DNA from 3 places in the Thiobacter aerophilus genome. Region 1 is predicted to be linked to each of the others. Evidence: predicted binding sites of a transcription regulator. Region 1 holds the regulator's gene; each other region holds the start of a gene.

Region 1 (10,222 bases):
TCGCCTATGTCTATCAGCTGCGTCAGGCGGCGACCAAACCAGAGCCACCACGCGACCTGCCAGTGCCCCCCGACATGGATCCCCTTTCGCGGGCTGAGGAGACTCACGCGTGAACGCCCGCGCCGGCACGCTGGATCTGTTGGAGGGTATGAGCTTGACCCGTCTCGCCGGGCCCATCCTCGTGGTCATGATCCTGGCCATGATGGTGCTGCCGCTGCCCCCGTTTCTGTTGGATGTGTTGTTCACGTTCAACATCGCGCTGGCGATGATCGTGCTGCTCATCAGCCTGTACGTCACCCGGCCGCTCGATTTCTCGGTATTCCCGACGGTGCTGCTGCTCACCACCCTGCTGCGCCTGTCGCTCAACGTGGCCTCGACGCGCGTGATCCTGCTCGAGGGCCACACCGGCGCGGATGCCGCAGGCAAGGTGATCGAAGCCTTCGGCCACTTCCTGGTGGGCGGCAACTACACAGTCGGCCTGGTGGTATTCGTCATCCTGGTCATCATCAATTTCGTGGTCATCACCAAGGGCGCAGGCCGCATCGCAGAAGTGGCAGCCCGCTTCACTCTGGATGCCATGCCCGGCAAGCAGATGGCCATCGATGCCGATCTCAACACCGGCCTCATCGGTGAGGACGAGGCCCGCCGCCGGCGCGCAGAAGTGGCGCGCGAGGCGGAGTTCTACGGGGCCATGGACGGTGCCAGCAAATTCGTGCGCGGCGATGCCATCGCCGGCGTGATCATCATGGTGATCAACGTGGTGGGGGGACTGCTGGTGGGCGTGCTACAGCATGACCTGTCGCTCGCCCAAGCCGCCAACAACTACACCCTGCTTACCATCGGCGACGGCCTAGTGGCACAGATCCCAGCGCTGGTGATTTCCACCGCGGCGGGCATCGTCGTGGCACGTGTGTCGGCAGAAAGGGATATGAGCGAGCAGCTGGTGGAACAGATTTTCCAGCGTCCCCAGATCCTGATGCTCACCGCCGCCATCCTGGCTTTCCTGGGCATCGTTCCAGGCATGCCCCATGTCGCCTTCCTGCTCTTGGCCGCGGCGCTGGGCGCCGTGGCCTGGTACCTGACCCAGCGCGAGCGAGCGGCAGCGGCGCGTGCCGAAGAGGCGCCACCACCCCCCGCCCCGGAAACAATGGACGTGAGCTGGGATGACGTGCAGCCCGTGGACACCTTGGGACTGGAAGTGGGCTACCGCCTGATTCCGCTGGTGGACCGCAGCCAGGATGGAGAGCTTCTGCGGCGCATCCGTGGCATTCGCAAGAAATTCGCCCAGGACTGGGGTTTCCTGGTGCCCGCGGTGCACATCCGCGACAACCTGGAGTTGCGCCCCAATGCCTATCGCATCACCCTCAAAGGCGTGGAAGTGGGAAAGGGTGAGGCCTTCGTGGGCCAATATCTCGCCATCAATCCCGGGCGCGTGCTGGGCACCCTGCCAGGCACGCCCACGCGCGATCCCACCTTCGGCCTGCCCGCCATCTGGGTGGATGCCAGCCTGCGCGAGCAGGCCCAGACCTACGGCTATACCGTGGTGGATGCCAGCACGGTGATCGCCACCCATCTCTCCCACATCATGCAGAGCCACGCTGCCGAACTTTTGGGTCGAGAAGAAGTTCAGCAACTACTCGACCACATCGCCAAGGAGTCGCCCAAGCTGGTGGAAGAGACCGTGCCCAAGCTGATCTCCTTGAGCCTGTTGCAAAAGGTGCTGCAAAACCTGCTGGAAGAAGGCGTGCACATTCGCGACATGAAGACCATTCTGGACACCCTGGCCGACCATGCCACGCGCACCCAAAACGCGGAAGAACTCACCGCCGCCGTGCGCATCGCCCTTGCTCGCTCCATCGTGCATGGTCTGTTCCCCGCTAGCGACGAGCTAAAGGTGATCGCCCTCGACCCCAATCTGGAGCATTTGCTCATGCAGGCGGTGCAGGTGGGCGAAGGCCAGGGACCGGGGCTGGAGCCGGGACTAGCGGAACGCCTGCTCACCCAGACCCGCCAAGTGGTGCAGCAGCAGGAGGCGCAGGGGCTGCCGCCGGTGCTACTGGTGCCCGCACCTTTGCGCACCCTGCTGTCGCGCTTCCTGCGCCGCGTGGCACCCCAGCTCAAGGTGCTGTCCCACGCCGAAATCCCCGACACCAAGACCGTGAAGGTCACCGCCGTTTTGGGAGCTAGCGCATGATCGTCAAGAAATTCTCCGCGCCCACCACGCGCGAGGCGCTGCGTCAGGTACGCGATGCCCTCGGTCCGGATGCCCTGATCCTGAGCAACCGCCCCGTTCCCGGCGGCGTGGAGATCATGGCGGTCGCGGAAGAGGACGTGGCCTCCCTCACCGGCCCGGTGCCGCCGGCGCGGACCACCGTCAGCGCACGTCACGAGATTCCAGGGCTCACCGTGCCGGCCTCCACCCCCAGAGCCGGGCCTGCCGGCCGCGAGCCTGCACCCGCTACGGCAGCACAAGCCACGCCGACGCCGCCCGCGGCCACCATCGCCCCGGAGCTTATGCAAGGTCTGGCGCAGGAGTTGAAAACCATCCGCATGATGCTGGAAGGGCAGCTCGCGGGTTTCGCCTGGAATGAGCTCAAGGGGCGGGAGCCGTTCAAGCTGGAAGTGATGCGTAGCCTGCTCGCCGCAGGCTTCAGCCCGCTTCTGGCGCGTCAGCTCATGGAGGCGATGCCGCGCGAGCTTGATTTCGAGCGCGGCCTGCGCTGGGCCAAGGCGGCGCTGATGCGCAACCTACGCTGTGTGTCCGCGGGCGAAGATCTCATCGAGCAAGGGGGCGTATTTGCGCTGGTGGGGCCCACCGGCGTAGGCAAGACTACCACCGTGGCCAAGCTCGCTGCGCGCTGCACCCTCAAGCATGGTCCGTCGCGGCTGGCCCTGGTTACCACCGACACCTACCGCATCGGCGCCCATGAGCAGCTGCGCATCTACGGCAAGATTCTCAACGTGCCCGTGTTCTCGGTGAAGGACGAGACGGATCTCAATCTCACGCTCAGCGATCTCGCCGACCGCCATTTGGTGTTGATCGACACCGTGGGCATGAGCCAGCGCGACCGGCGCATCGCCCAGCAAATCGCCCTTCTGTGTGGCCATGGGCGCGAGGTGAAACGTCTGTTGCTGTTGTCCGCCACCGCCCACGGCAGCACGCTGGATGACGTGGTCACGGCCTACCGCGGCCACGGCATGGCAGGCTGCATCCTCACCAAAGTGGATGAAGCCATGAGTCTGGGACCGGTGCTCGACGTGGCCATCCGCCACAAACTGCCGGTGCATTTTCTTACCAATGGCCAGCGCGTGCCGGAGGATTTGCATCTTGCCCACGCCGGCTACCTCATCGACCGCGCCTTCCGCCCACCGCGGGAAGATCCGGCCTTCACCCCGCGTCCCGAGGAATTCTCCCTCGTGGCGGCGGCCGGTGCGCTTGCGGAAGAGGGTCCAAGCGAAAGCGTGGCGCCACAGACGTGGTGAGCGTGGGCCGCTGACATGGGCGCCTTCGTCTCCGACCAGGCCGAAGGGCTGCGGCGACTGTTGCGCCCCGACGCCCTGCGCGTGGTCGCCCTCGCCGCGGCCCTGGAAGGCGTGGGCCGGACCACGGTGCTCTACGGGCTCGCCGCTGCCTTGGCCCAGCGGGGCCGGCGCATACTGGTCATGAGCGAACGGCGGCACCGCATCCCAGCCGATCTCGCCCCCACCCCGCGCCACGACCTCGCCACCGTCCTGCGTGGAGCTCGCCCGCTGGACCAAGCCGTGGCACACGGTGAGCAGGGAGTGGCCTGGCTGGAACTGGGCGATGCCCTCGCGCGCTTGCCCAGCCTCGATCTAGCTGGCCAGGAAACCTTGAGCGCGGCCTTCGCCCGGATGGCGCAAGACGTGGACGTGCTGCTGCTCGATCCTCTGGCAGGTGGCCGTCCCGCCAGCCTGGCGCTACAACTCGCCGCCCAGGAACAGGTGCTCGTCCTTTGCGGCGCGGCGGAGGCCATCACGCAAAGCTATGCGCTGATCAAGCGGCTTGCGCGCGGCTTCGCCCAGCGCCACTTCCATGTGGTGATGGCAAAAGTCAGGGCTGGTAGCCAAGCGAAGGCCATTTATAATAATCTCGCGCAGACGGCCGGCCGCCACCTTGGAGTGCGGCTGGAATGGCTGGGCGAACTGCCCATGGATGCCCAGGCGCGCCAGGCCGATCGTCTGGGACGCAGCGTGGTGGATGCCTTCCCGGACAGCCGCGCAGCCGCCGCGAGCCGCCAGCTCGCGCAAGCCATCGAGTCCTGGCCGTGGCCTGATGACGGCACCGAAAAGCCAGATGCGTTTGTGCACAAACTCGTGATGACAAGCCGCCTCGCAGCAGAAAACGCCCACCTCTGAAGGGGGCCCGCACACGCCAAGGGAAGCGCTTGAAAAAAGAGGAATACGTCGAGAAATTCGCGCCACTGGTCAAGCGCATCGCCTACCATCTCATGACGCGGCTGCCGGCGAGCGTGCAGGTCGATGATCTCATCCAGGCCGGGCTCATCGGGCTGCTGGACGCCGCCAACCATTACGATGGCACCCAGGGAGCCCAGTTCGAGACCTACGCCGTGCAACGCATTCGCGGTGCGATGCTGGACGAGCTGCGCCACGCCGACTGGCTGCCGCGCACGGTGCGCAAGAATCTGCGCCAGATCGAAGCCGCCATCAGCAAGCTGGAACAGTCTCTCGGCCGTCCGCCCACGGAATCCGAACTCGCTCAGGAGCTGAACGTCTCCCTTGCCGACTATCAGCAGATGCTGCTGGATGCGCGAGGCCACCAGCTCGTGTACTACGAGGATCTGCAGGACTCGGAAGGGGCGGATTTTCTCGAGCGCCACCATGCCACGGATGCCGACAATCCCCTGCGCATCCTGGAAGACCAGGGCTTCCGCCAGATGCTCGTGGAAGCGATCAAGAGCCTCCCGGAGCGAGAGCGCCAGATGATGGCCATGTACTACGAGCAGGACCTCAACCTGCGGGAGATCGGCGAGGTCCTGGGAGTGACTGAATCCCGCGTCTGCCAGCTCCATACCCAGGCGGTGGCGCGGCTGCGCGCCAAGCTCCGGGAGTGGCTCGAGAGCTGACCGTGGTCCCCTCCCCCGTGCCGCCGCCCTTTCCAGTCACCATCTGAGCAGCCCATGGATTTCATCAGCCTGATCGGTATCCTGCTCGCCCTGGCCGCCGTCCTCGGCGGCCAGATCCTGGAAGGCGGCCATGTCGGCTCGCTCATGCAAATCACGGCCTTCGTCATCGTCATTGGCGGCACGGCGGGCGCAGTCATGCTGCAAAGCAGTTTGCCCACTTTTCTGCGCGGTATGCGCATGGTGAAGTGGGTATTCGTGCCACCACCTCTCAACGCCGAGCCCTTGATACAGAACATCACCCAATGGAGCAGCACCGCGCGCAAGGGCGGCCTGCTCGCCCTGGAACCCCTGATCGACGACGTGACGGATCCCTTCACCAAGAAAGGGCTGCAGATGCTGGTGGATGGTGCCGAGCCGGAGACTCTGCGCGACACGCTCCAGGTGGAGATCGACGCCTACGAGGACCAGCAGCGCCAGGCTGCGCGCGTATGGGAATCCGCGGGCGGTTACGCCCCCACCATCGGCATCCTGGGTGCGGTGCTGGGGCTCATCCACGTCATGGAAAACCTTTCCGATCCCTCCAAGCTTGGCGGCGGCATCGCCGTCGCCTTCGTGGCTACGGTCTATGGCGTGGGTTCTGCCAATTTGCTGTTCCTGCCCATCGCCAACAAGCTCAAAAGCCTCATCGCCCGCGAGATCACCCTGCGCCACATGCTGGTGGAAGGACTCATCTCAGTGGCCAACGGCGAAAATCCCCGCCTCATCGAGCGCAAGCTACGGGGCTACCTGGCCTGACACGGGCACTCAAGACCTAAGGCGCGCTGCCGATAATGGGAGGATCATGAGCCCCCGCATGCGGCGCAAACGCCACGAAGACCACGAGAATCACGAGCGCTGGCTCGTCTCCTACGCGGACTTCATCACCCTGTTGTTTGCCTTCTTCGTCGTGATGTATGCCATCTCCTCCATCAATGAAGGCAAATACCGGGTGCTCTCGGATGCCCTCATCAACGCCTTCCGCAATGCGCCGTCCTCGATCAACCCCGTGGAATTCGAAGCCCGGCTCTCCCCAGGAACCGGCACCCAGCCGATCAAGGCGGCGCCGGTGAAAAGACCCGACAGCGAGCCGGACCCACGCCTGCGCAAGCAGACCGAGAACATGAAAAGAATCGCCCAGGATTTGCTGCAGGTCATGGCGCCACTCATTAAAGAAGGCCAGGTGCGCGTCACCCAAAGCCAGCGGGGCGTCACCATCGAGATCAACGCGGCGGTATTGTTTCCACCGGGTTCCGCCACCCTCCAGGGCGAACCCGTGAAGGTACTCGCGGCGGTCGCGAAATTGCTCGCCCAGGTGCCCAACAAGATCCAGGTGGAGGGCCATACCGACGACAGCCCCATCAACACCGCCCTTTACCCCTCCAACTGGGAGCTGTCCACCGCGCGCGCCGCTAGCGTGGTGCGCCTGTTTGAAGCCAATGGCGTGAGTCCCGACCGGCTGGTGGCGGTGGGCTATGCCGACAACCGGCCGCTGGCACCCAACACGGACGAACAGAACCGGGCCCGCAACCGGCGCGTGACGCTGCTTGTGATCGCGGAAACGCCGGAGAAAGTGAAAGACATTCCAATAGCGGGCGTGCTAGACAACCGCAACGGGAAATGAGCCGCGGGGAACCCCGCTTTCTGCGCGTTCATCTCTCGCCCTCCCGCCAGGCCGCGAACGTCAGGCGGGATCGTTGCCGTCGTTCACCGCAAGCGGCAACCACAGCATCCTGCATAAGGCACGGCTAGGCCTTGCCCAAGGGCCGACCCGCGGGGCCAGGACAGGGTTGCCCATCCGGGCCGTAGGCGTGCGCCACATCTTGCGCGGCGCCGTGCAGTACCGCCAGGGCCTGCTGGTTGTGTTGCAGGCGCGCCTGGATCAGCGCACCGTTCTCCTCGTTTAGGGCACGCGCCGCGCGCGCGACTTCCAGCAATGCGTGCCAGAGCCTGCGCACACCGCTTCTGTCCGCCGGATCGAAACGATCACACCAGGCTGCGATGCCCGCCTGATCGGGCTGCCCCGTTAGGTTCACCAACTGGCGGTTGCGCGCCTCGGCCAGTTGCGCCAGATGAGCCACCTGCGCCGATTTGCGTTGGGCGAGTGCCATCAGCCCGTCTGCATCGCCCGTTGACAGGGCGGCCTGTTCTTCACGGAGCAAGGCGTGCAGGGTCTGGTAAGCGATCTGCTCCGCCTGCAGCGCGGCGGTCAGGGCCTCGAAATGTTGCAAGGCGGAATCCTGTGTCATGGCGTGGACCTATCGCCACCTTCCGGGCGGCGCAATCGTGGCGCGCCGAGTAAAACGCCGTTCCCCTAGCCCTTGCGGCTTAACACCATCTCCTTGACGGTGGCAATCAGGCGATCGGCGATCGCATCCGGATTGACCTTGAAGCGTCCCTCGCTGATGGCCCGCTTGATGGCCTCGACGCGGGCGGTGTCCACCACCTCGACCCGCTCGAGCTCGCTTTCCAAGGCCTGCAATTGCGAGGATAGGGGATTGATGTCCACCTTTTCCGACGCAGCGGACGAGGTGGCTGGGCGGTTGGCACGACCTGCCCCGGCTTTCTTCGCCGGGGCCTGGGTGGCCTGGGTCTTGCCCACCGGCTTGGAGGAGTTGTCAATTTTCAAGGCATTTCCCTTCGCTATCAGTGGAGCGGGAAAGGCAGCCCGCCTTGCCAGGGTTTTCGGCGGCAAAGCCTGAAACTTGAGCGCGCCCCATGACAATCTCGCCATGGGGCCGCTTCCCACGCAGGCCGCGCGAGGCAAGGCTTCCAGGGGCGGGACCGGGCTCGACACCCGGAGCTCACAACGTCTCAGTTTACCACCAGCCCATGGCTGCGTTCGCGACCAAGCCCTTCAGTAACTGACCTCGACACTCCCATCGGGGCGCGCCACCCCGCTCACTGTCTGGCCCGAGGCGGTGCGGACCTGTACACTCTGACCCGCGCTGGCATTGTTGAGGGCCCGTCCTTCCGCACTCACGCTAAAGCCGCTTCCTTGGGCGATGAGCTTCACGATCTGCCCCTGACGGATCACCAGCGGCGCACGTAGCATGTCCTGGCGCAGGGGATAGCCCGGCAGCAAGCCTACGTTCAGGGTCTGGCCCACCGCCTGGGCAGGATCGGTGAGCAGCCCACTTGGCAACTCGGTCACCTCCTGTGTCTGTACCACCAGGTCTTCGCGAGTGAGCTGGCGCCCGGCGGGCAGCGGGCGGGCGGCCGTCACCACTGGCAACTGCACGCGCACGGTGACCGGTACGTAAACCGTCCAGTTCGCCCCGGCGGCACAGCGCACACCCACATTTACGCTGCCCCATAGACGCACTCCGGGGGGCAAGAACACTTGCAGGCGCTGGCAGGCAGGAAGACGAAGCCCCGGATCGACGCTTCCGACCTCGACCCGGATTTCGCCCGCTTGCCCTGCAAGCTGCTGGTATGCGAACCGCTCCACCTCACGGCGCAGGGTATCCGGCGCGGCGAGCGCGCTGAATGCCGGCAGCAGCATCAGTCCAAGCTGGATTGAGCGCCGCAGGCGCGCTAAAGTTGCGCGCGTCATGCGTCGCAAATGAGAACGAGCCGAATCGAGCACAGTACGATTGTAGCAGGCTGCGCCCGCCCCGCAGGGGCCTCAAGTGGCGCCCGCAAGCGTCGTTTGAAGGAAAACCGAACAGCATGCCCCCAGCCAGCAACCCCACCGAACTCGCGCGCGAAACATTGAAACAACTCGCAGCGCGGCGCATCGCTCCCACACCCGAAAACTACCAGCGCATCTACCGCGAACTGGCAGGCACGGCCCCCGAAACGGCGGCAGCGGAAGGGGTGGAGGAAAATCTGGCGCGGATACTGGAAAGCCTGGGCAGCCAGCTTCCCGCTCAGGCGCCACGCCTGCGCCAACTCGCCCAGGCGGTGGAAGCGCGCGACTGGGAAACCTTCGGCAGCACGCTGGGAAGCCTGGTCAAACCCCAGGAAGAGGCACCAGCCAACTGGGCGGAGATCATTCGCGAGTTGATTCGCCAGTGGGATTTGAAACAGTTGGGTCTGACCACGCCGCGCAAGAAGGAAGCACTTGAACGGGTGCTCATCAATTTCGGGCGCAATCCCACAGTCCTCGCGCAAAAGCTCGCTGCGCTCACGCGGGTCTGGGCAGAAGGGGCCAGTGGCCCCTCCGACATCAAGCTGGCCCCGCCTATCCCGGAAGTTCCCATCGATCGCCGCGGCGCGCCGATTAACGTCCCGCTAGTGGAAGAGCTGCCCGCCCTGCTGGCGGAGCTCTTGGCCCAGGCGCTGCGAGAGGGTGTGCTGCCGCGCCTCGGCCATGTGCCCAGGTTGGCGGCACAAGCCGAGCGTCTCGCCGAACAGGCACGCAACGCCCGCACACCCGAGGACTTCGCCATCCTCTCCCAAGCCCTGCGTCAGTTCTGGATCCAACTGGAACTGCAGACCGAGGCCGAGGCGGGCGTGCTGGATGGCCTGATGCGTTTGCTTAGGCTAGTGATCGAAAACATCAGCGAGCTTTTGCTGGACGATCAATGGTTGCGCGGCCAGCTCACCGTGGTCCAGGACATCATCAGCCGCCCGCTTAACGCACGGGTGATCGCCGATGCGGAAAAGCGCTTCAAGGAAGTGATCTTCAAGCAGGGCACTCTCAAACATAGCCTGAACGAGGCGAAGACCACGCTCAAGAATCTGGTGACGGTATTCATCGAGCGCATCACTGAAATGTCGGAGAGCACTGGTGGTTATCGCAAGAAAATCGAGCGTTACACGGAAATCCTCAGTGGCACCGAGGACCTGCCTACCCTGAACCAGATCCTGCAAGACATCCTGGCCGACACGCGCAGCATGCATCTGGACATGGTGCGCTCCCACGACGAATTGGTCGCCGCCCGGCAACAAGTGGAAGCGGCCGAGGCACGCATCAAACAACTCGAAGCGGAGCTAGGCGAGATCTCGGAACTGGTGTACCAGGACTATCTCACCGGCACGCTCAACCGGCGTGGCTTGGAGGATGCCTTCGAGCGGGAATTCGCCCGTGCCGAGCGGCACGGCTTACCCGTTTCCATCGCCCTATTGGACGTGGA
Region 2 (10,222 bases), on a different contig from region 1:
TGCCCGGCCTGCGTGGCATGGTGCCGCGTTACAAGCGTTTGCGCTACCAGGGCTTCGATGCCTACGGCGCGTCCATCGACCGCACCGTGGAAGGTTTCCATGCCCGCGTGGTGCAGCACGAGGTGGATCACCTCTACGGCATCCTCTATCCCATGCGCATGCGCGACATGCGCAAATTCGGTTTCACGGACGTGCTCTTTCCCGGGCAGAACTTGCAGGACGACTGATGGACAAACCCGCCGTTTTCCTCGACCGTGACGGGACCCTCAACGTAGAGAAGGAGTACCTCCATCGCTGGCAGGATTGGGAATGGATCCCAGGCGCCATCGACGCCATCCGGCGCCTGAACGAAGCGGGTTTCCTGGTCATCGTCACCACCAACCAGTCCGGCATTGCCCGCGGCTACTACACCGAGGCGGACGTATTGGAATTGCACCGACAGGTGGACGCGGACCTGGCGCGCCACGGTGGCCACATCGACGCCTACTACTACTGCCCCCATCACCCCCAGTACGGGCCCCTTCGCGACTGTGATTGCCGCAAGCCCGAACCTGGCATGCTGCTCAGGGCCGCGGAAGAGCACGACATCGACCTCACACGCTCCTACATCATCGGCGACAAGGCGGCCGACATCGAGGCCGGCCTCGCGGTGGGCGCAACGCCAATCCTCGTGCTTACCGGCTATGGCGAGCAGGCGCGCGCGGACGTGCCGCCGGCCACCTTGGTGGTGCGGGATGTAGGGCGCGCGGTGGAGTGGATCTTGGGTTAGCGGTGGCTTGGGCTGGCACACCGCGCCTCAAGTTTGTCGCCGTGGTTCCGAAAAAGGACGTATCGATTGCGGCCTCAGCGACACAGAGGCAAGACACGCTGAACCGTGTCCCGGCTGCATCCATGCATCGAAACGTCTCGCCCATTACGCCAGCGGAGCGCTTTGATCCGCCCCTTTGGCATGTTTGCCTGCAGAGAAGGTCTGTCGTCATTCCCGACTCCAGCGCCGCTGGCAACCTAAATGGCCAGGTTTCTGTAGCACACCTTCCAACCTCTTCACGGGAGGTTAAAGTCTTGAATCGCCATGCCGAAAACGGCTAAGGGTGGCAAAAATGGGTTGCCCGCTACGCTGCCTCCTTCCGCTTCTAGGTGAAGTGCAGGTGCGTCCTTTTAAAGGGCGTTACAAAAGCAAGTGACAGGCTTAATGAGTGGTCCGTCATTCCCGCGAAAGCGGGACTCCAGAATCGTACCGGCCTTCTTCCTGGGTCCCCGCTTTGGCGGGGACGACGTAAGCGTGTCACCTGCTTACGTAGCACTCGATAAGGCAAGCAACCGTAGCCAGACCCAGCAGTGGCCGTTCCGTGTTTCCATCCAGGCACCGGGCGTGGGCGGAGACCCTACCCGCTCTGCTCATGGGCTGCGATGGCGTCCGACGAGCAGTCGATTGGGGTTTTAACCCAGATTGCTCTTCAGGACGCAGGATAGAGGTGATCGCAGGTGCGCCTGGGTTGCGCGCGATGGCCGCAGGGCATTGAATACCCGGTCGAGAATTCGACTGCGAGCCGGACTGCCTGGGCTCGTCCACCCCGGGTAGGCGCCGGAGAGATGTAAAAGACGGAGATGAATGTCATGGGTAGTTCATCTCATGGCGCGCGCACCGATTGACTAATGAATACTCTGAATGTAAAGGAGTAGTGGGGGAGTATATGCAGCGGATTCTGGTAACCGGCGGGGCTGGATTTTTGGGCTCACACTTGTGTGAGCGCTTGATTCAACGCGGATATGACGTATTGTGTGTTGACAATTTTTTTACGGGCACCAAAGCCAACATTTTTCATCTGCTAGCTCATCCTTATTTCGAGCTGTTGCGACATGACGTCACTTTCCCTCTGTATGTCGAGGTGGACCGGATATTCAACCTCGCATGTCCAGCTTCGCCCGTGCATTACCAGCGTGACCCAGTCCAGACCACGAAAACGAGCGTTCATGGTGCGATCAACATGCTGGGGCTGGCCAAGCGGATCAAGGCGCGCATATTGCAGGCATCTACGAGTGAAGTGTATGGCGATCCCGAGGTGCATCCACAAACGGAAGACTATTGGGGGCGCGTCAACCCAATTGGCCCACGCTCGTGTTATGACGAAGGTAAGCGCTGCGCCGAAACCCTATTTTTCGATTATCACCGCCAGCACAACCTGGATATCAAAGTGGCGCGAATCTTCAATACTTACGGCCCACGTATGCATCCGAATGATGGGAGAGTGGTAAGTAATTTTGTCGTGCAAGCTCTAAGAGGCGAAGACATCACAATTTTTGGGGATGGGCAGCAAACCCGCTCCTTCTGTTATGTCGATGACATGATCGAAGCGTTGTTGCGACTGATGGACAGTGACAAGGATTTTACGGGGCCCGTCAACCTTGGTAATCCGCAGGAAGTCACAATGCTGGAGCTCGCCGAGAAAATTTTGAAACTGGTCGGTGGAAAGGCAAAGATCACCTTTCGTCCTCTTCCGAAGGACGATCCCAAGCAACGCAAGCCAGATATTACTCTGGCTCGAGTCAAGCTTGGGTGGGCGCCGCAAGTGGAGCTGGAAGATGGGTTGCGGGAGACCATAGGCTATTTCAAAAGACTCCTAAAATCGTAGTGGTTGGCGGCTGGCTCGGTAGATGAGTGAGCAAAATTGGTGTGCGCAAAACAACGCGGACAATATGGCGTGAGCGTGCGCATGGAGCGGTGGCCCTGTTAGTGAGGACGTGATATGCCGAACGGAAATAACCCAGGATATTTTCTCCATACACCCGGCCGGCTCAGCCGCGGGGCCGTGCTGGACGTGGGACTGAAATGCGTCCACTCCTGCAAGTTCTGCTACTACAGCTATCTCGACGGTAGCGACGATCAGTTCCGTGGCATGCGCCGTGCAGAGTTCCGCACGCTTGAGGAGTGCAAGGAGATCCTCCGCCTGCTTGCCGCCCAGGGGTTCGTGAACTTCGACTTCACGGGCGGCGAGCCCACACTGCATCAAAACATCATCGAGATTACGCGCTACGCCCATCAGGAACTTGGACTCAAAGGGCGCATCATCACTCTCGGCCAGTACCTCATGCGGCGCATGAAAAACTGCCAGAACGAGCGGCTCATAGACGACCTGCTCGAGGCGGGGCTGGTGAATTTTCTCTTTTCCATGCATGCCGTCGACGAGGCGTTGTTCGAAAGACTGACTGGCGAATCATGGGAAAGACAGCGCCGCGCCATGGAGTATCTCGACGAAAAGGGTTTCCAGTTCACGAGCAACACCACGGTTGTCGATTGGAACTACCGCCATCTGCCGGACATTGCGCGGGAGATCCTGCGGCACGGCATCTATCTGCACAATTTCATCATCATGAATGCCTATTACGAATGGAACCGCGACGGGCGCGCTTTTGGCGTGCAGGCGCGCTATAGCGACATCCATCCGTACCTCAGCGAGGCGGTGGCGATTCTTGAGTCGAACGATGTGGCCGTCAATATCCGCTACGCGCCCTTGTGTGCAGTGCGCGGCATGGAAAAGAACTTGGTCGGGATGCTTGGCGTGCGGTACGACCCCTATGAATGGATGAATGCGGCCGGCCATTTTGGCGGTACGCCAGCACAGTGTGCCGCGAGGCTTCCGGTGCGCGAGGGCGGGATTGAGGACTATTTGACCTTCCGCCCCACGCAGGCACAGCACGACAACGGTGTACGGGTGACTGGCGTACGTGGGGCGAATCTCAAGCACTTCGGCGAACCATGCGCCCGTTGCGGGGCGCGCGAGGTCTGTGACGGCATCGACCCGAACTATCTTAAGAACCACGGGCCGGACGAATTCGTTCCGTACGACACGCCCGAGCGCGCGCCGCTGCACCGCGCGCGTTACACCTACATCATGCCGTTTTTGGTCAAGACCGAGCCCTACGCCGACATGAAGGCGGTGGTGAAGGAGGCCTTTGCCGCCTGGCGCAAGCTCGCCGATGGGGCAGACCGGGTTGATGTCGAGGAGGGCAGGCGGTCGGCGGCTGCCCTCCCAGGGGCAGCGTTGGAGGCGACCGCGGCGCTTTCCGATAGTCTGTGCTCGCCCAAGGTCTCGGTGGTCATCACTTGTTACAACTACGGGCGCTATCTGAGCGAGGCCGTAGGCAGCGTACTTGCGCAGACCTTTCGAGACTTTGAAATCATCATCGTGGATGACGGCTCCACGGACGATACTCCGCAAGTGTGTGAACGTCTTGTGGCAGACTGCCGTCAGGTGGCGATTAGGGTTATCCGGCAGCCGAACTCGGGCCAGCCTGCACACGCGCGCAACCGTGGCATTCGAGAAGCACGCGGTCAATACATCCTTTGCCTCGATGCCGATGACATGATCGCGCCGACTATGCTCGAGCGCTGTGTTGCCGCGCTCGAGGCAGACCCCACCGTGGCTATTGCCTACACCGACCGAGTGGACTTCGATGGGGTCACCGAACTCGTCAAAGCCGCGCCTTATGATCCGGTGCGGCTACCCTATCAGAATCATATCTCGTACTGCGCGCTCTACCGACGCTGCGTGTGGGAGGATGTGGGTGGCTACCGCGACAACGTCAAAGGTTGCGAGGACTGGGACTTCTGGGTGGCCGCCTGCGCGCGCGGTTACTACGGGCGCTATATCCCGGAGCCGCTCTTCCTCTATCGCCGGCACGACACCGGGCTCTACCAGCATGCGCTCGCGCACTTTGAGGAAAAGCGCGCGCAGATCATGCTCAACAACCCGACCCTCTATCGCGCCGAGGATCTCGCCTGGGCGCGCGCGACCTTGGCGCGCCAGGCTGCGGCGCAGCAGCCGCTGGCTTTGCACCACGACCCAGGCGGGCCGCTGGTGACTGTCATCATTCCTACGCACAACCGAGCGCGCCTGCTCGCCGATGCGCTCGCCTCGCTCGTGGCCCAGGACTATCCGAACTGGGAAGGAATCGTGGTCAACGACGGCGGCGAGGACGTCGCGGCGATCGTCGCCGCCGCCGACCCCGAGCGCAGCCGCCTGCGTTATTTCTGCCATCCGCGCTCGCTCGGTCCTGGCGCAGCCCGTAACACGGCACTAAAGTTCGCGCGCGGCGAGATCGTCTGTTATCTCGATGACGATGACCTCTGGCGGACCGATCACTTATCGACCGTGGTCGCAGCTTTGCATGAGGACGGGTGCGACTTTGTCTACACCGATGCCGTTCTCGTTCCGGAGCGCATTGAACCGGACGGCCAGCGCACGGTACTTGGCGCCGGGCACAATCCGTACGCTCACCTAGATTTCTCACGGGAGCGGCTGCTGGTGGCCAACTATATTCCGATCTGTACTTGGGCACATCGCTGGGAACTCGTGCGTCAGGCTGGTCTCTTCGACGACCGATTACCGGTGCTCGAGGATTGGGAATATCTCATACGGTTGGCGCGCTATTCGCGCCCAAAGCATCTGGCACATACATCGGTCGAAGTGCGAGTGCGCGAAGGTTTACAGCAACAACGCACTGGGTTGGGTCAGGAGCACCTTGCCGTGACTTGGCGCGACATCTACGAGCGCAGCCGAGATCTGGCCGACGAACTTACCGCACGGGCACGTACCGAGCGCTTGGCGCTGGTCGAGGCTGGCTACGTGAGACCTACGGGTGCGATAACGAGATCCGACGCATTGCGCGGCGAAACTGAACGGTACCAAATCTGGCGCAGCAAACACGGCTTGCAAGAAATCGATGGCGAGTTGTTTGCCGAGCGCATGATGACCAAATGGGGTAACCAGCCGGAGTTTGTTTGTCTGGTCGTGGTTGGGGGAAATGAGTTGGGGCTACTCGCGGACACGGTAGATTCCTTAGCGCTGCAACTGTATAAAAATTGGCGACTTATTGTCGTAGCGCCCGTGCCCTCACCAGACCCAGCATTTAACACGATTCCTCAGCTGGTGTGGATTCAGGCGGGCACAGTTTCCGAGCGCAAGCGAGCAGTGGATGTCGTATTGGCGGGTTTGTCGCAAGCGTGGCTTTGGTGCCTTCTTCCTGGGGCGCGACTCGAGCCCCATGCAATGCTCCGGATGGGTGATTACATCAACTCGAGAATGAACTGGCGCCTCATTTATAGCGACCATGACCGGAGTGGGCACGATGGTGGGATGACAGAGCCCTGGTTCAAGCCAGACTTCAACTTGGATTTGCTCCGCTCCATGGACTACATCGGTCCCTTCACGGTTCGCGCCGATACCGTGCTTGAGGCTGGTGGTTATTCCACTCTGGAAGGTGCCGAAACCTATGACTTGGCCCTGCGCGTGCTCGACCGAGTGGGAGAGGAGGCTATTGGACACATTGCCGATGTCCTCGTTCATCTGCCGGAAACAGGGATGCTCACCAAAAGCGACGAGGCAGCGATGGAGGCTGTCCGCGCCCATTTGCGCCGGGCTGGAATTGCGGGCGAAGTGACTCCGGGTTACATCCCTGGCACGCATCGCGTGACGTACGCACATGCAGAGCAACCCTTGGTTTCCATCATCATTCCGAACCGGGACAAGCTAGAGTTTCTCAAGCCGTGCGTGGAAAGCCTCTTGGCAAAGACGAGCTATCCCTACTACGAAGTGATCATCGTCGATAACCAAAGCACTGACCCTGACGTGCTGGATTATTACCGCGAGCTGGAAAAGACCCACGGCGAGCGGGTGCGCCTGCTGTCCTATGACGCACCGTTCAATTTTTCCGCCATGAACAACCTGGCGGCTCGGCAGGCAAAGGGCGACTATTTGCTACTTTTGAACAACGATACCCAAATCGTTCAGCCGCAATGGTTGGAACGCATGTTGAACTACGGCCAGCGGCCAGAGGTGGGAATCGTCGGGGCGAGGCTAGTTTATCCCGAGACAGGCAAGTTGCAACACGCTGGTGTCGTGCTGGGTCTTCACGGCGTTGCTGATCATCCTTTCAACGGCAGACTGGGCCTGAATGACCCGGGTTACATGAAACGTGCCCTCGTCGATCAAAACTATTCGGCGGTCTCCGCGGCCTGCATGCTGGTACGGAAAACCGTGTACCAGCAGGTCGCGGAAATGGATGAAGATCATCTGAAAGTGTTGTTAAACGACGTCGATCTTTGCTTGAAGGTTGGGCGCGCAGGCTACAAGGTCGTCTGGACCCCGTATGCTACGGTGGTGCACCATGGGTCGAGCAGCATCAAGAGCGCTGGGGTCGATCTTATGAAACTTGCCACTGACTACGCGCGTGCCGAGCAGGAACGGGCTGTGATGCTGGAGCGTTGGCTGCCAGTCTTGGCCACCGATCCTGCCTACAACCGCCATCTCAGCTTGTTGCCACCCGGGTATGAAGTGGAAAGCACGCTGGTCATCGACTGGGACCCGAATTTTCACGACCGGCCCCGCTTGTTGGGCTTGCCGCTAGCCGGCGGTTCCGGGGAGTACCGTATCATTGGCCCGTTCCGCGCCCTGAGCCGGGCCGGGCTCGCCCATGGTGACGTCGTTCAAGGTGGCAAATATTTCGAGAGCAGGGTGGTTTGGCCCGTCGAGCTGGCGCGTGCCCAGCCCGACACCTTCGTATTGCATGCCACGCTCGGAGATGCGCACCTGAAGGCCATGCACCAATACCGGCAATACAATAAAGACGTGCTACTCGTCTTCTCGCTGGACGATCTGGTGACGGAACTGCCTCCCGAGAACTCTTTCCATCGGCATATGCCGCGCGACGTCAAACCCCGTTTACGCAAAGCGCTGTCCCTCTCCGATCGGGTGGTGGTTAGTACCGAGCCTATCGCAAACTTATGCCGGACTATGCACGAGGATGTGCGCGTCCTGCCTAACCGCTTGGAAAACGCGATCTGGGGGCATCTCACGTCACGGCGCCGCGTGGGGCGAAAACCCCGCGTGGGCTGGGCGGGTGCGCAGCAGCACGCCGGGGATCTAGCTCTCATAGCCGATGTGGTAAAAGCGACCGCCCAAGAAGTGGACTGGGTGTTCTTTGGCATGTGTCCCGACGCGCTCCGTCCTCACGTACGCGAGTATCACGATTTTGTCGTTTCCTTCTATGACTATCCCGCCAAGCTGGCGAGCCTGGACCTGGATCTGGCCGTGGCACCCCTTGCCATCAACGCCTTCAACGAAGCCAAGAGCAATCTGCGCCTGCTGGAATACGGCATCCTAGGATGGCCTGTGGTGTGCACCGACATCCATCCCTATCGCGACGCACCGGTGAAACGGGTTCCGAACACCACCGAGGCCTGGGTCGAAGCCATCCGCGAGCGCATTCATGACCTTGATGCCGCGCAAGCGGAAGGTGACGAACTTCGAGAATGGGTACGCCGGCACTACCTGCTGGAAAACCATCTGGATGAATGGCTGCGCGCCTTGACCCGGTAGCGTTGACTCCCAGTCTCAGTAGCGGGCTTTCCCCACAGGGATACATCGCGCATTCTCGGCGCGGAGAGGCCAGCAGTAGGCAAACAAAGGGCTCCAGAAGCCGACTTCCCTGCGCGCCTTGTCAGCGCCGTGAAAAACAACCCGTAGGGGAGGTCTGTAGTGAACTCCGCACGATGCGCTGGCTCGCCCTAAAGTTCAAGTCGCAAGCGCCGTTAAAGGCCATGACGGCAGCGCGAGTGGCGCGCCAGCCGTGCCCGCCGCCATGCGGGATGACCTGTATAAGGAGATCGAAAAATGGCTCTGATCGTCAACACCAACATCGCGTCCCTGAACGCTCAGCGCAACCTAGCCACCAACAGCAGCCAGCTGGCGGTAACCCTGCAGCGGCTGTCTTCCGGCCTGCGGGTCAACAGCGCGAAGGATGATGCTGCAGGCCTCGCCGTGTCGGAGGCCTTCACCGCCCAGATTCGGGGCAATAATCAGGCGATCCGCAATGCCAACGACGGCATTTCCCTGGGGCAGACCGCGGAAGGCGCCCTGCGCCAAATTGCCCGCAACGTGCAGCGGATTCGTGAGATCGCCGTGCAGGCGGCCAATGGCACCTTGAGCGATACCAACCGCAAGCAGCTACAGAAAGAGGTGGACCAGCTCACTCAGGAAATCTCGCGTATCGTCCAGACCACCTCCTTCAACGGCACCCTGCTGCTGTCTGGCGCTTCGACCCTCACGTTCCAGGTGGGCGCATCCGGAACAGCGGATAACCAGGTGAGCGTGAGCACCACCAACCTGGCGGTGAATGGTTCGGCTGGCCTCTGGACTTACAGCGGCAGCCTGAGCGCGACAGGCGTCATCGATGTCACTACCCAGGCCAATGCCTCAGCGGCCTTGGCCAACCTGGATGCGGATATTTCCCAGATTTCCACCATTCGCTCCACTTTCGGCGCGGTGCAGAACCGCTTTGAGGCGGTGATCGCCAACCTGCAAAACTACGTGGAGAATCTGGAAGCCTCCCGCAGCCGTATCATGGATGCGGACTTCGCGGCCGAGACCGCGGCGCTTACCCGCGGACAGATCCTGCAGCAAGCGGGTACGGCAGTGCTGGCCCAGGCCAACGCCCTGCCGCAGACGGCGCTGACGCTGCTGCGGTAAATCCGGAACAGCGGACGACCGAAACGGGAGGGCCTCGCGCTGGCGCGAAGTCCTTCCCGCTCGGCTCCCCGCACGAACGGAGGGTAGGCCATGTCCAACGGTTCCATCTCCCCCTTGGGTCCGGGGATGCGGATGGGTGGTGTTTCAGGGGCGGCGCCAAACGTCTCGCCCGAGACGCCGCCACCTATGCCGCCTCCGGCGACCACACTACTGCTTCCCGCGCCTGGACAGAGGCAACAAGCCGACGCCCAGGTGGTGAAGCAGGCGGTCGAGCGCATCAATGCCTTCATCCAGTCCGCCCAAAGCGACTTGAAAATTTCGGTGGACCAGGACACCGGAATGGTAGTGGTGAAGGTGGTGGATCGGGAAAGTGGCGAGGTCATCCGCCAAATCCCACCGGAAGAGGCGCTCACCATCGCCAAACACCTGGATTCGGCACAGGGTGTGCTGTTCCGATCAAAGGTTTGATTGGCTGAGATCTAGGCAAGTCGTTTGGCATGGCGCGCGAGCGCCATGCCATCCATCGGAGCAAACAGGCAAGACAGGAGCGTGTCATGGCGATTTCATCTGCCGGTATCGGTTCCAATCTGGACGTGAACGGGCTGGTTTCCCAGCTCATGGCCATCGAGCGCCGGCCCCTGAATGTCCTCGACCAGAAGAAATCCCTGCTCACCAGCGAGATTTCCGCTTACGGC
Region 3 (10,222 bases), on a different contig from region 1:
AGGTGTTCTCGCGCGAGCGCATCACGGAAACCACCAAGGCGATCAGCGACCGGCTGGGCAACGAAGGGTATGCCTTCGCCAACGTCAACGCCGTACCCGAAGTGGATCGGGAGCGACAGCGAGTAGCCTTTACTTTCTTCATCGATCCCGGTCGGCGTGTCTATGTGCGCCAGGTGCGTATCTCGGGCAACACGCGTACCCGTGACGAGGTGATCCGGCGCGAGATGCGCCAGATCGAGGGCGGCTGGTATTCGGCTGCCAAGATCAACCGCTCCAAAGAGCGCATCGACAAGTTGGATTATTTCAAGGAAGTGAACATCGAAACGCCGGCCGTGCCGGGCACCACGGACCAGGTAGACGTCAACGTGCGTGTGGAGGAAAAACCCACCGGTAGCATCATGGCGGGTGCCGGTTTCTCCAGCGGAGAGGGTCTGATTTTGAGTGGCTCCGTCTCCCAGGCCAACGTGCTGGGATCGGGTAATTTCTTGGCGGTGCAAGCCAACACCAGCAAGGTGAACACGGTCTACGCCCTGTCCTACACCAATCCCTATTACACCGACGATGGCCTGAGCCTGGGCTTCGACATCTATACGCGCAAGGTAGACTCGACTGCCCTGTCGGTCACCACCTACACGACCTCCAGCCAGGGCCTCGGGCTGCGGCTGGGGGTGCCCATCGCGGAAACCGATAGCATCGGCTTTGGCCTCGGTTACGAACATACCAAGTCCACCGTGGACACCACGGCCTCGCCGGTGTATGCACAGTTCGTTTCCACCTTCGGTAACAGCTATTCCATCCTGCGCGGTGATGCCTCCTGGGCGCGGGATACCCGCGACAGCCGTCTCTATCCCATGAAAGGCAGGCTGCAACGGGCCGTGGGCGAGATCGGCCTGCCGGGCGCCGAGCTCAATTACGTGAAACTCACCTATCAGCACCAATGGCTCACACCCCTGTCGCGGGATACGGCGCTTTTGTTGAATGGCGAGGTCGGCTGGGCCAAGGGCCTGCTGGGCGATCCCTTCCCCTTCTTCAAGAATTACTACGCGGGTGGCGTCACCTCGGTGCGCGGCTATAAGGCGGGCACCATCGGGCCCAAGGACAACTTAGGCCAAGCCATTGGCGGCACGCGCCGCATAATAGGCAATGCCGAATATCTCTTCCCCCTGCCGGGTTTGAAAAACGACAAGTCGGCACGCTTAAGCGCCTTCCTCGACGCTGGCGCCGTCTATGGGCCGGACGCCAAGGTGAGCCTGGGCGATCTGCGCTATTCGGCCGGTATCGCTCTGAGCTGGGTGTCACCCGTGGGCCCGCTCAAGTTCAGTCTGGCCAAGGCCTTAAACCCCAAGCCTGATGATAAGACCGAGGTATTCCAGTTCCAGTTGGGTTCCGTTTTCTAGAGAGAGAAGTATGAGAAGCGTCAAGCAGATCATGGCAGTCGCCCTGTTGGTGACCGCAGGTATCACCGGCTCGGTTATGGCGGCAGAGCTCAAGGTGGGCTTCGTAAACGTGGAACGCATCTTCCGCGAGTCGGCGCCCGCCATCCGCGCCAGCAAGAAACTGGAAAAAGAATTTGCTGCACGCGATGCCGAGATCCAGAAAATGGCCAAGCAGTTTCGTGACCTGCAGGCCTATCTGGAAAAGGAGAGTGTCACCCTGAGCGAGACCGAACGCCGCAACAAGGAACGCGAGCTCGCCAATCTCAATCGCGACCTGCAGCGGGCTCAGCGCGAATTTCGGGAGGATCTCAACATTCGTCAGAACGAAGAGCGGGCGGCCTTCCAGGAGCGCGTCAACAAGGCCATTGGTGAGCTGGCGGAGAAGGAAAAATACGACCTCATCCTGCAGGAGGCGGTGTATGTCAGCAACCGCATCGACATCACCGACAAGATCCTGAAGCTACTCGCCGACAAGTGACGCAGCCTGCTTGCGCAACGTTGCGATCATGCCCGATGCGTCCCCCGGCTTCAGTCTCGCCGAAATCGCCCAACGTCTCGGTGGCGAGGTGGTGGGGGATGGCGCGGTGCGCATTCGGGAAATCGCCACCCTGGCTCAGGCGGGGCCGGAGGCGCTCAGTTTTCTCACCAACCCCAAGTACCGCGCGCAACTGGCCACCACGAAAGCCGCGGCGGTGATCGTCGGGCCACGCGACCGGGACGCCACAGGCCTGCCGCGCATCGTCGTGGCCAACCCCTACGCCTATTTGGCACGGGCACTCGCCCTCTTCAACCCGCCACCGGCCCTCGCGCCGGGCATCCATTCCAGCGCCGTGGTGGAAGATGGCGCCCAAGTGGATGCCAGCGCCGCCATCGGCCCTCTAACACATGTTGCCCGCGGCGCGCGCATCGGCGCACGCTGCCGGATCGGTGCCGGCTGTCATGTGGGGGAGGGTGTGGTGCTGGGCGAGGACTGTGTGCTCCATGCCGGCGTCACCATCTATCACGGCTGTATTCTCGGCAGGCGGGTGATCGTGCATGCCGGCGCGGTGATCGGTGCCGATGGTTTCGGTTTTGCGCCGGAAGACGGACACTGGGTGAAGATTCCGCAAATCGGCCGAGTGGTGATCGGGGACGACGTGGAAATCGGCGCCAACACGACCATCGACCGCGGTGCCCTGGATGACACGGTGATCGAAGAGGGTGTCAAGCTCGACAACCTAATCCAGATCGCTCACAACGTGCGCATCGGTGCCCACACCGTGATGGCCGCCTGCGTGGGTGTGGCGGGCAGCACCACCATCGGCCGCCACTGCATGGTGGGTGGCGCGGCGGGGATCATCGGCCATCTGACCATTGCGGACAACGTGACCATCGCCGTGGGCAGCTTCGTCACCAAGTCCATCACCGAGCCCGGCAGCACCTATACCGGCGTGTGGTCGGCACAGCCGCACCGCGAGTGGATGCGCATGCAGGCGCGGCTACGTCAGGTCGAGGAGATGGCGCAGCGCATCCGTGCATTGGAACAGCGAATTCAGGAACTGGAAAGGAAACAGCCGTGAGTGCCATGGACATCAACGAGATCATGAAATATCTGCCCCATCGCTATCCCTTCCTGATGCTGGATCGCGTGGACCAGATCGAGCCCGGCAAAAGAATCGTGGCGGTGAAGAACGTCAGTGTGAATGAGCCCTTTTTCCAGGGCCACTTTCCCAACCGGCCGGTGTTTCCAGGCGTACTGATCGTGGAAGCCATGGCCCAGGCGGCCGCCATTCTCTCTTTCAAGAGCGAGAACACGACCCCGGATGCCGACTCCGTGTATTACTTCGTAGGCATCGACGGTGCCCGCTTCAAGCGGCCGGTTGGGCCTGGCGATACGCTCCTGCTGGAAGTGGAATTCCTGCGCGCCATCAAGGGGATCTGGAAGTTTGCGGGCAAGGCGCGCGTGGGAGATACCGTCGCTGCCGAGGCCGAACTCATGTGCACGGTGCGCAAGGTCGTATGATCCATCGCACCGCTATCGTTCATCCCGGTGCCCGTCTCGGTGCGAACGTCGAGATCGGCGCCTATGCCGTGGTGGGCGAACACGTGGAAATCGGCGACGGCACCCGCATCGGGGCGCATGCCGTGATCACCGGTCATACCCGCATCGGGCGCGACAACCGTATCTTCCAGTTCGCCTCCATCGGCGAGATTCCCCAAGACAAGAAATACGGAGGTGAACCCACACGCCTGGAAATTGGCGACCGCAATACCATCCGCGAGTTCACCACCCTCAACGTGGGTACGGTCCAGGGTGGTGGCGTCACACGCATCGGCAGTGACAATTGGATCATGGCCTACGTGCACATCGCCCATGACTGCATCGTCGGCAACCACACCATCTTCGCCAACTGCACCAATCTCGCTGGCCATGTGGAGGTGGATGATTACGCTATCCTGGGCGGCTTCACTGGGGTGCACCAGTTCTGCAAGATCGGCGCGCATGTCATGACGGCGGTGAACACCACGGTCTTCAAAGACATCCCGCCCTATGTCACGGCGGCGGGTAGCGATGGTGCCAAGCCGCACGGACTCAACACCGAAGGATTGCGCCGGCGCGGCTTCTCGCCCGAGACGCTGACGGCCCTAAAGCAGGCTTACAAGACACTCTACCGCGCCGGCCTCACCCTGGAAGAGGCCAAAGCAGCGCTTGCCCGTCAAGCCGAGGCAGAGCCGGCGGTCAGGCTGCTGGTGGACTTTCTTGCCCGCTCCACGCGCGGCATCATCCGCTAATCCCGGCGCGCGGCCCATGGAGCAGGTGCGCATCGGCATCGTGGCGGGAGAAGCGTCCGGCGATCTGCTGGGCAGCCATCTAGTCACCGCCCTCAAGTCCCGGCTGCCCGGCGCGCACTTCGAAGGCATCGGCGGCCCAAAGATGATCGCAGCTGGCGTACGATCTCTGTTTTCCCTGGAAACCTTGGCGGTGCGTGGCTACGTGGAAGCCCTCAGGAATCTGCCCGCCATCCTGCGCATCCGACGCCGTCTGCGCCGGCATTTCCTCGCTAACCGGCCGCATCTCTTCATCGGGGTGGATGCGCCCGATTTCAATCTAGGGCTGGCGCGCGTCCTCAAGGCCGCAGGCATTCCGACCTTCCAGTACGTCGGCCCCTCGGTGTGGGCCTGGCGCGCGGGGCGCCTGCGCAAAATTCGGCGGGCGGTCTCCCACATGCTGCTATTGTTTCCCTTTGAGCCGCCCATCTACGAAGCGGCGGGCATTCCTGCCACCTATGTCGGTCATCCCTTGGCGGACTTACTGCCCCTCGTGCCCGATCGGGCAGCGGCCCGTGAGGCTCTGCGGCTGCCGCCGGAAGGAGAAATCGTGGCCCTCCTGCCGGGCAGCCGGCAAAGCGAACTGGCGTTGATGGCCGACCTCTTCGTCAAGACCGCACAGGCGATCCTGCGCCTGCGGCCCGGTGTGTCTTTCCTGGTCCCACTGGTCACGCGCGAGACACGGGATCGCTTCGAGGCCGCCCTTTATGCCCAACAGGCCCAGGATCTCCCGCTACGCATGCTGTTCGGTCACGCCCACGCTGCGATGACCGCAGCCAACGCAGTGCTTGTGGCGTCCGGTACGGCAACCCTGGAGGCAGCATTGGTGAAACGTCCCATGGTGATCACCTACCGCGTGCCCACGCTCACCTATCGTCTCATGTGGCCGCGGCGCTATCTGCCCTACGTGGGGCTGCCCAACGTCCTCGCGGGTCGGTTCGTGGTACCCGAGCTGCTACAGAATGACGCCACGCCGGAAAATCTCGCCCAGGCGGTATGCAACCTGCTTGCCCATTCCCGCTTCAGCGCGGGGCTGGAGGCAGAGTTTTTGCGCATGCACGAGCTGATGCGTCGCTCCAATGCAGAGCAGGTAGCGGCCACCATCGCCACCTTCCTGGAAGGGCAGCGTGGCTGAACGGCTGCTGGTATGCGGCGTGGACGAGGCGGGCAGGGGACCCCTGGCGGGACCTGTCTATGCCGCGGCGGTCATTCTCGATCCCAGACGTCCCCTCGCGGGGCTCAAGGATTCCAAGAAACTCACGCCGGCGCGCCGCGAGTCCCTCTATCGCGACATCACTCGCCATGCCCTGGCTTGGGCCGTCGCCCGCGCCGAGGCCTGGGAAATCGATCGCCTCGACATCCTGCAGGCAAGCCTGTTGGCCATGCAGCGGGCATTGGCCTGCCTGCCCGTGGCGCCCACCCACGTGCGCGTGGACGGCAATCGCGCGCCCGTGCTGCCAGCGGGGTTTGCCGCCTGCGTGGAAACCATCGTCGCAGGGGATGACACGGTAGCCGAGATCTCCGCCGCCTCCATCCTGGCCAAGGTCGCGCGCGACCGGGCGTTGGCACATCTGGACCGTCTCTATCCGGTCTATGGATTCGCACGGCACAAGGGCTATCCCACCAAAGATCATCTGCAAGCATTGCGCCGTCACGGCGCCTGTCCGGAACACCGCAGAAGCTTCGCACCGGTAGCGCGTGTGCTCGCCGCCAGTGGCAAGTGTTGAGGAGGCGTCTGACTCGCGCGGCGCGGGCCGCACGCTTTTGCAAGGCGACCCTAAAGATCGCAGTATTCATGCCGTAGTTGTCTTTAGGCAGTCCGTGCCTAGCCGCACGGTTGATCCCGACAAGCTGCCGCCTCTTCGTTCGCTATAGAGACTGGCTCATGTTCGTCATCATCGGCTACATCGTCGTCCTCGGCTCCGTGCTGGGCGGCTTCATCCTCTCCGGCGGTCACATCGCCGCGCTGCTGCAACCCCTGGAACTCCTCATGATCGGTGGGGCCGCCGTCGGTGCCTTCGTGGTGGCCAATGGCGGCAAGCCCATGAAGGCCACCCTCAAGGCCCTGCCCCAACTGTTCAAGGGTTCCAAGTACAACAAGGCGTTGTACATGGATCTTTTGTCCATGCTCTACGAGGTGCTGGCCAAGGTGCGCAAGGAAGGCCTGATGTCCATCGAGAGCGACGTGGAGTCGCCCCAGGAGAGTCCACTGTTCTCTAAATACCCAGCCATCCTGGCTGACCACCATGTGATGGACTTCATCACGGACTACCTTCGCCTCATGGTGAGCGGCAGTCTCAACGCCTTCGAAATCGAAAACCTCATGGACAACGAGATCGAAACCCATCATCACGAAGGAGAGGTGCCCATCAATGCCTTGACCAAGCTGGGAGATGCCATGCCTGCCTTCGGTATCGTCGCCGCCGTGATGGGGGTGGTGCACACCATGGAATCGGTGGGCCTGCCACCCTCCGAGCTAGGCATGCTGATCGCCCACGCCCTGGTGGGAACTTTCCTCGGTATCCTGCTCGCCTATGGTTTCGTCGGGCCACTGGCCACACGCCTGGAGCACAGCCTCGCGGAACAAACCAAGTTCCTGGAGTGCATCAAGGTCACCCTGCTCGCTAGCCTTAATGGCTATGCGCCGCAGATGGCGGTGGAATTCGGGCGCAAAGTGCTCTACTCCACCGAACGGCCCAGCTTCAGCGAGCTGGAGGAAGAAGTGAAGAGCCGCAAAGGCAAGTGACGCGCCATGAGTGACGATTCCCAACGTCCCATCATCGTCAAGCGGATCAAGAAGGCCGCCCATGGCCACCATGGGGGTGCGTGGAAAATCGCCTATGCGGACTTCGTCACCGCCATGATGGCCTTCTTCCTCCTCATGTGGCTGCTGGGTTCCACCACCAAGGCCCAACGCGAGGGTATCGCCGAATACTTCAAGGCGCCCCTCAAGATTTCCCTATCCGGTGGCAGTGGGGCGGGGGATGCCTCATCCGTGATCAAAGGTGGCGGCACCGATGTATCACGCAAAACCGGCCAGGTGGAAAAGACCGACACGCCCCAGAAGAAGAAAACCGTGAACCTGGAGGCCGCGCGTGCCGAGCAGGAACGGTTGGAGCGCCAGCAGTTGGAGAAACTCAAGGACAAGCTGGAAAAACTCATCGACAGCAATCCCGCCCTCAAGCCGTTCAAGAAGCAGCTGTTGATCGACATCACCAGCGAGGGCTTGCGCATCCAAATCGTGGACGAGAAGAACCGCCCGATGTTCAAGGTGGGCAGCGCAGTGCTGGAACCTTACGCGCGGGCGATCCTGAGCGAGATTGCCAAGGTATTGAACGACGTACCCAATACCATCAGCTTGTCGGGCCATACCGACGCCACGCCCTACTCGGGTGGCGAGCGGGGCTACAGCAACTGGGAGTTGTCGGCCGACCGCGCCAATGCCTCGCGCCGGGAACTGGTGAACGGTGGCATCAACGAAGGCAAGATCCTGCGCGTGGTGGGTCTGGGTTCGGCGGTGCCCTTTGACAAGGACGATCCCTTCAATCCCATCAACCGTCGCATCAGCATCATCGTCATGAACAAGCGCACGGAACAGGCGGTGCGCAGCGATGGCGGCAAACTCGAGCTGTCGGCCGAGGCCCTGAAGGCCAATCCGGATGCGGCCATCCCTCCCGCCCGCCCCTAAACCGACACGGCTCGGGAACGGGCCACGGCACTGGCCGGTGGCGCTGCGGGCTGCCTTGGCTCAGCTGGGGGCGGGTCTGGCGGTGGCCACCCTGGCTTTCTTCTTTGCCTTACCCGCCGCAGCTTGGTTTCTGCTCCACAGTCTCGGCGCGACCACGTTCGCCGCCGCCTTGCGCTTGCCCTGGTGGTGGCTGCCCATCCAGTTTGGCTTCGTCCCTGCACTGCTATTGGTGGCCTCGCTGGAGATCGCGCCCGCGTGGTTTCTGGCCGCATTCTTGCTGCTGAGCCTGATCTATTGGAGCACCTGGCGCAGCCGCGTGCCCCTTTACCTGTCGGGGCAGCCTGTGTGGCAGGCCATCGAAGCGCACCTGCCGGTCTCCGGGCGGGTGCTGGATCTAGGCGCGGGTCTAGGCGGGCCGCTCCTGTATCTCGCGCGTCGCCGCCCGGATCTGCAATTCGAAGGCATCGAGGCGGCGCCGCTGCCCTGGCTGGCGAGCTGTATGCGCGCCTGGGGCTTAGCCAATCTGCGACTGCGCTGGGGTTCCTTTTGGCGCCTTCCTCTTGAGTCTTACGACCTGGTGTTCGCTTACCTCTCGCCGGCGGCCATGCCACAGCTGTGGCAGAAGGTGCGTGCCGAAATGCGCCCCGGCAGCCTTTTCATCAGCGTGGAATTTCCGGTGCCCGGGGTGGCCGCGGACCAAATCATCGAAACCGGTGGCCGGCAACGCCTCTACCTGTGGCGTTTCTGAGCGCGGCGGCGGGCCGAGTCGATGACCCGTGCAAGCGCCCGTCGCTCACGCGCCGGCGTCATGCGTCTGGCACGTCGCTGGCACTGGGCGGCCAGCGATGCGAGGAAGGCCGGGTTCGATTCCGCCCGGCCAAGAAGCATCGCCAAAGTCCGTTCGTCGCCCACTGGAAAATAACCGGCGTAATCGCGTCCGAGCATGCCCACGTTGCCGGGCACCTGCGAAGCCAGTACCGGCAGCCCCACTGCCAGCGCCTCTGCGATCACGTTCGCGCCTCCTTCCATGCGGGAACTCACCACCAGCAGGCGGCTTTGCCGCATGATGGCGCGCACCTGGCGCCGATCCACTTCCCCCAGCCAGTGATAGCGAGGCAGGCTGGCATTCAGGTAGCGTGCCTGCGTTTCGTGGGCGCCATCCAGCGCCCGGCCAAGATGCCGTACTTGGATGCGCGAGGTGGGGGGCAGATGGCAGAGAGCCTGGGCGCAGCGGAAAGGGTCCTTTTCCTCACGCAGGTGACCCACCACACAGACGGTAAAGTCTCGATCAGGCGGCAGCGGTTGCCCGGCAGGCGCGGACTGATACACCACGCTGGTCTTGCGCCGCCACCGGCCCGAAAGAGCGCGGCGGCCCTCCTCCTGGAGCACCACCACCCGGCTGGCCATGTCCAGGGAGCGGCGCGCGGCCGCGTCGTGGGGGAGATCGCGGTAGAGATCGGTACCCGTGAGCACGACCACCAGCGGACGCGTCGGATGGCGGAAGTGGAAACGGTGGATGGAGCGGCGGGAACGGCGCGCATGGAGCGCGATCAGCAAATCCGCCGGCTGGCCCTCCCAGCGCGTGGCGATCCATACCTGGTGCCCCAGTTGGCGCAGCAAGCGTGCCCAGCGCAAGGCCGTCTGGCGGTTGCCAGTGCGCTGGCGCGGGCCGGCGGGGGTGACGATGACGATTCTCATGGCGTGCGGATCGATCGGGCTCGGGTGGCGCCAGTGGCGTTTGCCTCAAGGCCAACCAGTCACCGCGGCGGATGGCCACGTAATGAGCTGCCGCCAGGATGACGCTTCTACCGTCATTCCCACCGAGCAAAACGAGAGCCGGCATCCAGGACCCCGCCCGCGCCTTGGCGAGGTTGGTCTGGATTCCCGCTTGCGCGGGAAGGGCGCCTTCGTCGCCATTCCGGGTGCCGCTGGCGACCCATAACCCAGGAACCGGTGGAGCTGCGGCCACAGCGACCTGGCCGCTTGCACGGGAATGACGGTCCAGGCGGAGCCCATCACCTACTTTCGTCAACCTCGACAAGGGACATCCTGGGTTAAACCCAGACTATCCATTTGTCCTGCAGTTCATGGGGCATGCGCCGGTCTAATGGATGATCTGGGTTAAACTCCGTGCGTGCGGTCGCCACTATACCCAATCTTCCTTGCATTATGCACGTCATGCCGGACATGAAGTTGCAAAGCCTCTGGTACCTGCGGCGGCAGGGTCGGGTGAGTGGGCCTTTTCCGGAAAGGTGGCTCCGGCGTGATCTCCTGTTGGGTCGCCTGCGGC

What was found. The regulator FliA, encoded in region 1, starts transcription of late flagellar genes. The targets are predictions, from matches to a motif close to CTAAAGTTTNNNNNNNNNNNGCCGNTA.
Region 2: a site for FliA is predicted at 8,567-8,593, ahead of V6E02_RS00515 (flagellin N-terminal helical domain-containing protein). Genes of this name have one in related genera too.
Region 3: a site for FliA is predicted at 6,022-6,048, ahead of motA (flagellar motor stator protein MotA). Genes of this name have one in related genera too.

The regions. Positions count from the first base shown of each region.
Region 1 covers NZ_JBAJEX010000008.1:77,561-87,782, reverse strand. Annotated here, with positions in the region: gene flhB (flagellar biosynthesis protein FlhB) at 1-113, shown strand, start outside; gene flhA (flagellar biosynthesis protein FlhA) at 149-2,194, shown strand; gene flhF (flagellar biosynthesis GTPase FlhF) at 2,191-3,483, shown strand; gene V6E02_RS10260 (MinD/ParA family ATP-binding protein) at 3,499-4,377, shown strand; gene V6E02_RS10255 (RNA polymerase sigma factor FliA) at 4,407-5,105, shown strand; gene V6E02_RS10250 (flagellar motor protein) at 5,160-5,900, shown strand; gene motD (flagellar motor protein MotD) at 5,947-6,765, shown strand; gene V6E02_RS10240 (flagella synthesis protein FlgN) at 6,890-7,390, opposite strand; gene flgM (flagellar biosynthesis anti-sigma factor FlgM) at 7,456-7,770, opposite strand; gene flgA (flagellar basal body P-ring formation chaperone FlgA) at 7,999-8,697, opposite strand; gene V6E02_RS10225 (GGDEF domain-containing protein) at 8,814-10,222, shown strand, end outside.
Region 2 covers NZ_JBAJEX010000001.1:92,100-102,321, reverse strand. Annotated here, with positions in the region: gene def (peptide deformylase) at 1-227, shown strand, start outside; gene gmhB (D-glycero-beta-D-manno-heptose 1,7-bisphosphate 7-phosphatase) at 227-769, shown strand; gene V6E02_RS00525 (UDP-glucuronic acid decarboxylase family protein) at 1,695-2,633, shown strand; gene V6E02_RS00520 (glycosyltransferase) at 2,748-8,378, shown strand; gene V6E02_RS00515 (flagellin N-terminal helical domain-containing protein) at 8,673-9,527, shown strand; gene V6E02_RS00510 (flagellar protein FlaG) at 9,618-9,995, shown strand; gene fliD (flagellar filament capping protein FliD) at 10,082-10,222, shown strand, end outside.
Region 3 covers NZ_JBAJEX010000001.1:66,206-76,427, reverse strand. Annotated here, with positions in the region: gene bamA (outer membrane protein assembly factor BamA) at 1-1,397, shown strand, start outside; gene V6E02_RS00420 (OmpH/Skp family outer membrane protein) at 1,408-1,914, shown strand; gene lpxD (UDP-3-O-(3-hydroxymyristoyl)glucosamine N-acyltransferase) at 1,943-2,995, shown strand; gene fabZ (3-hydroxyacyl-ACP dehydratase FabZ) at 3,001-3,438, shown strand; gene lpxA (acyl-ACP--UDP-N-acetylglucosamine O-acyltransferase) at 3,435-4,208, shown strand; gene lpxB (lipid-A-disaccharide synthase) at 4,225-5,379, shown strand; gene rnhB (ribonuclease HII) at 5,372-5,971, shown strand; gene motA (flagellar motor stator protein MotA) at 6,130-6,990, shown strand; gene motB (flagellar motor protein MotB) at 6,997-7,932, shown strand; gene V6E02_RS00380 (class I SAM-dependent methyltransferase) at 7,970-8,680, shown strand; gene senB (selenoneine biosynthesis selenosugar synthase SenB) at 8,662-9,630, opposite strand; gene V6E02_RS00370 (pentapeptide repeat-containing protein) at 10,111-10,222, shown strand, end outside.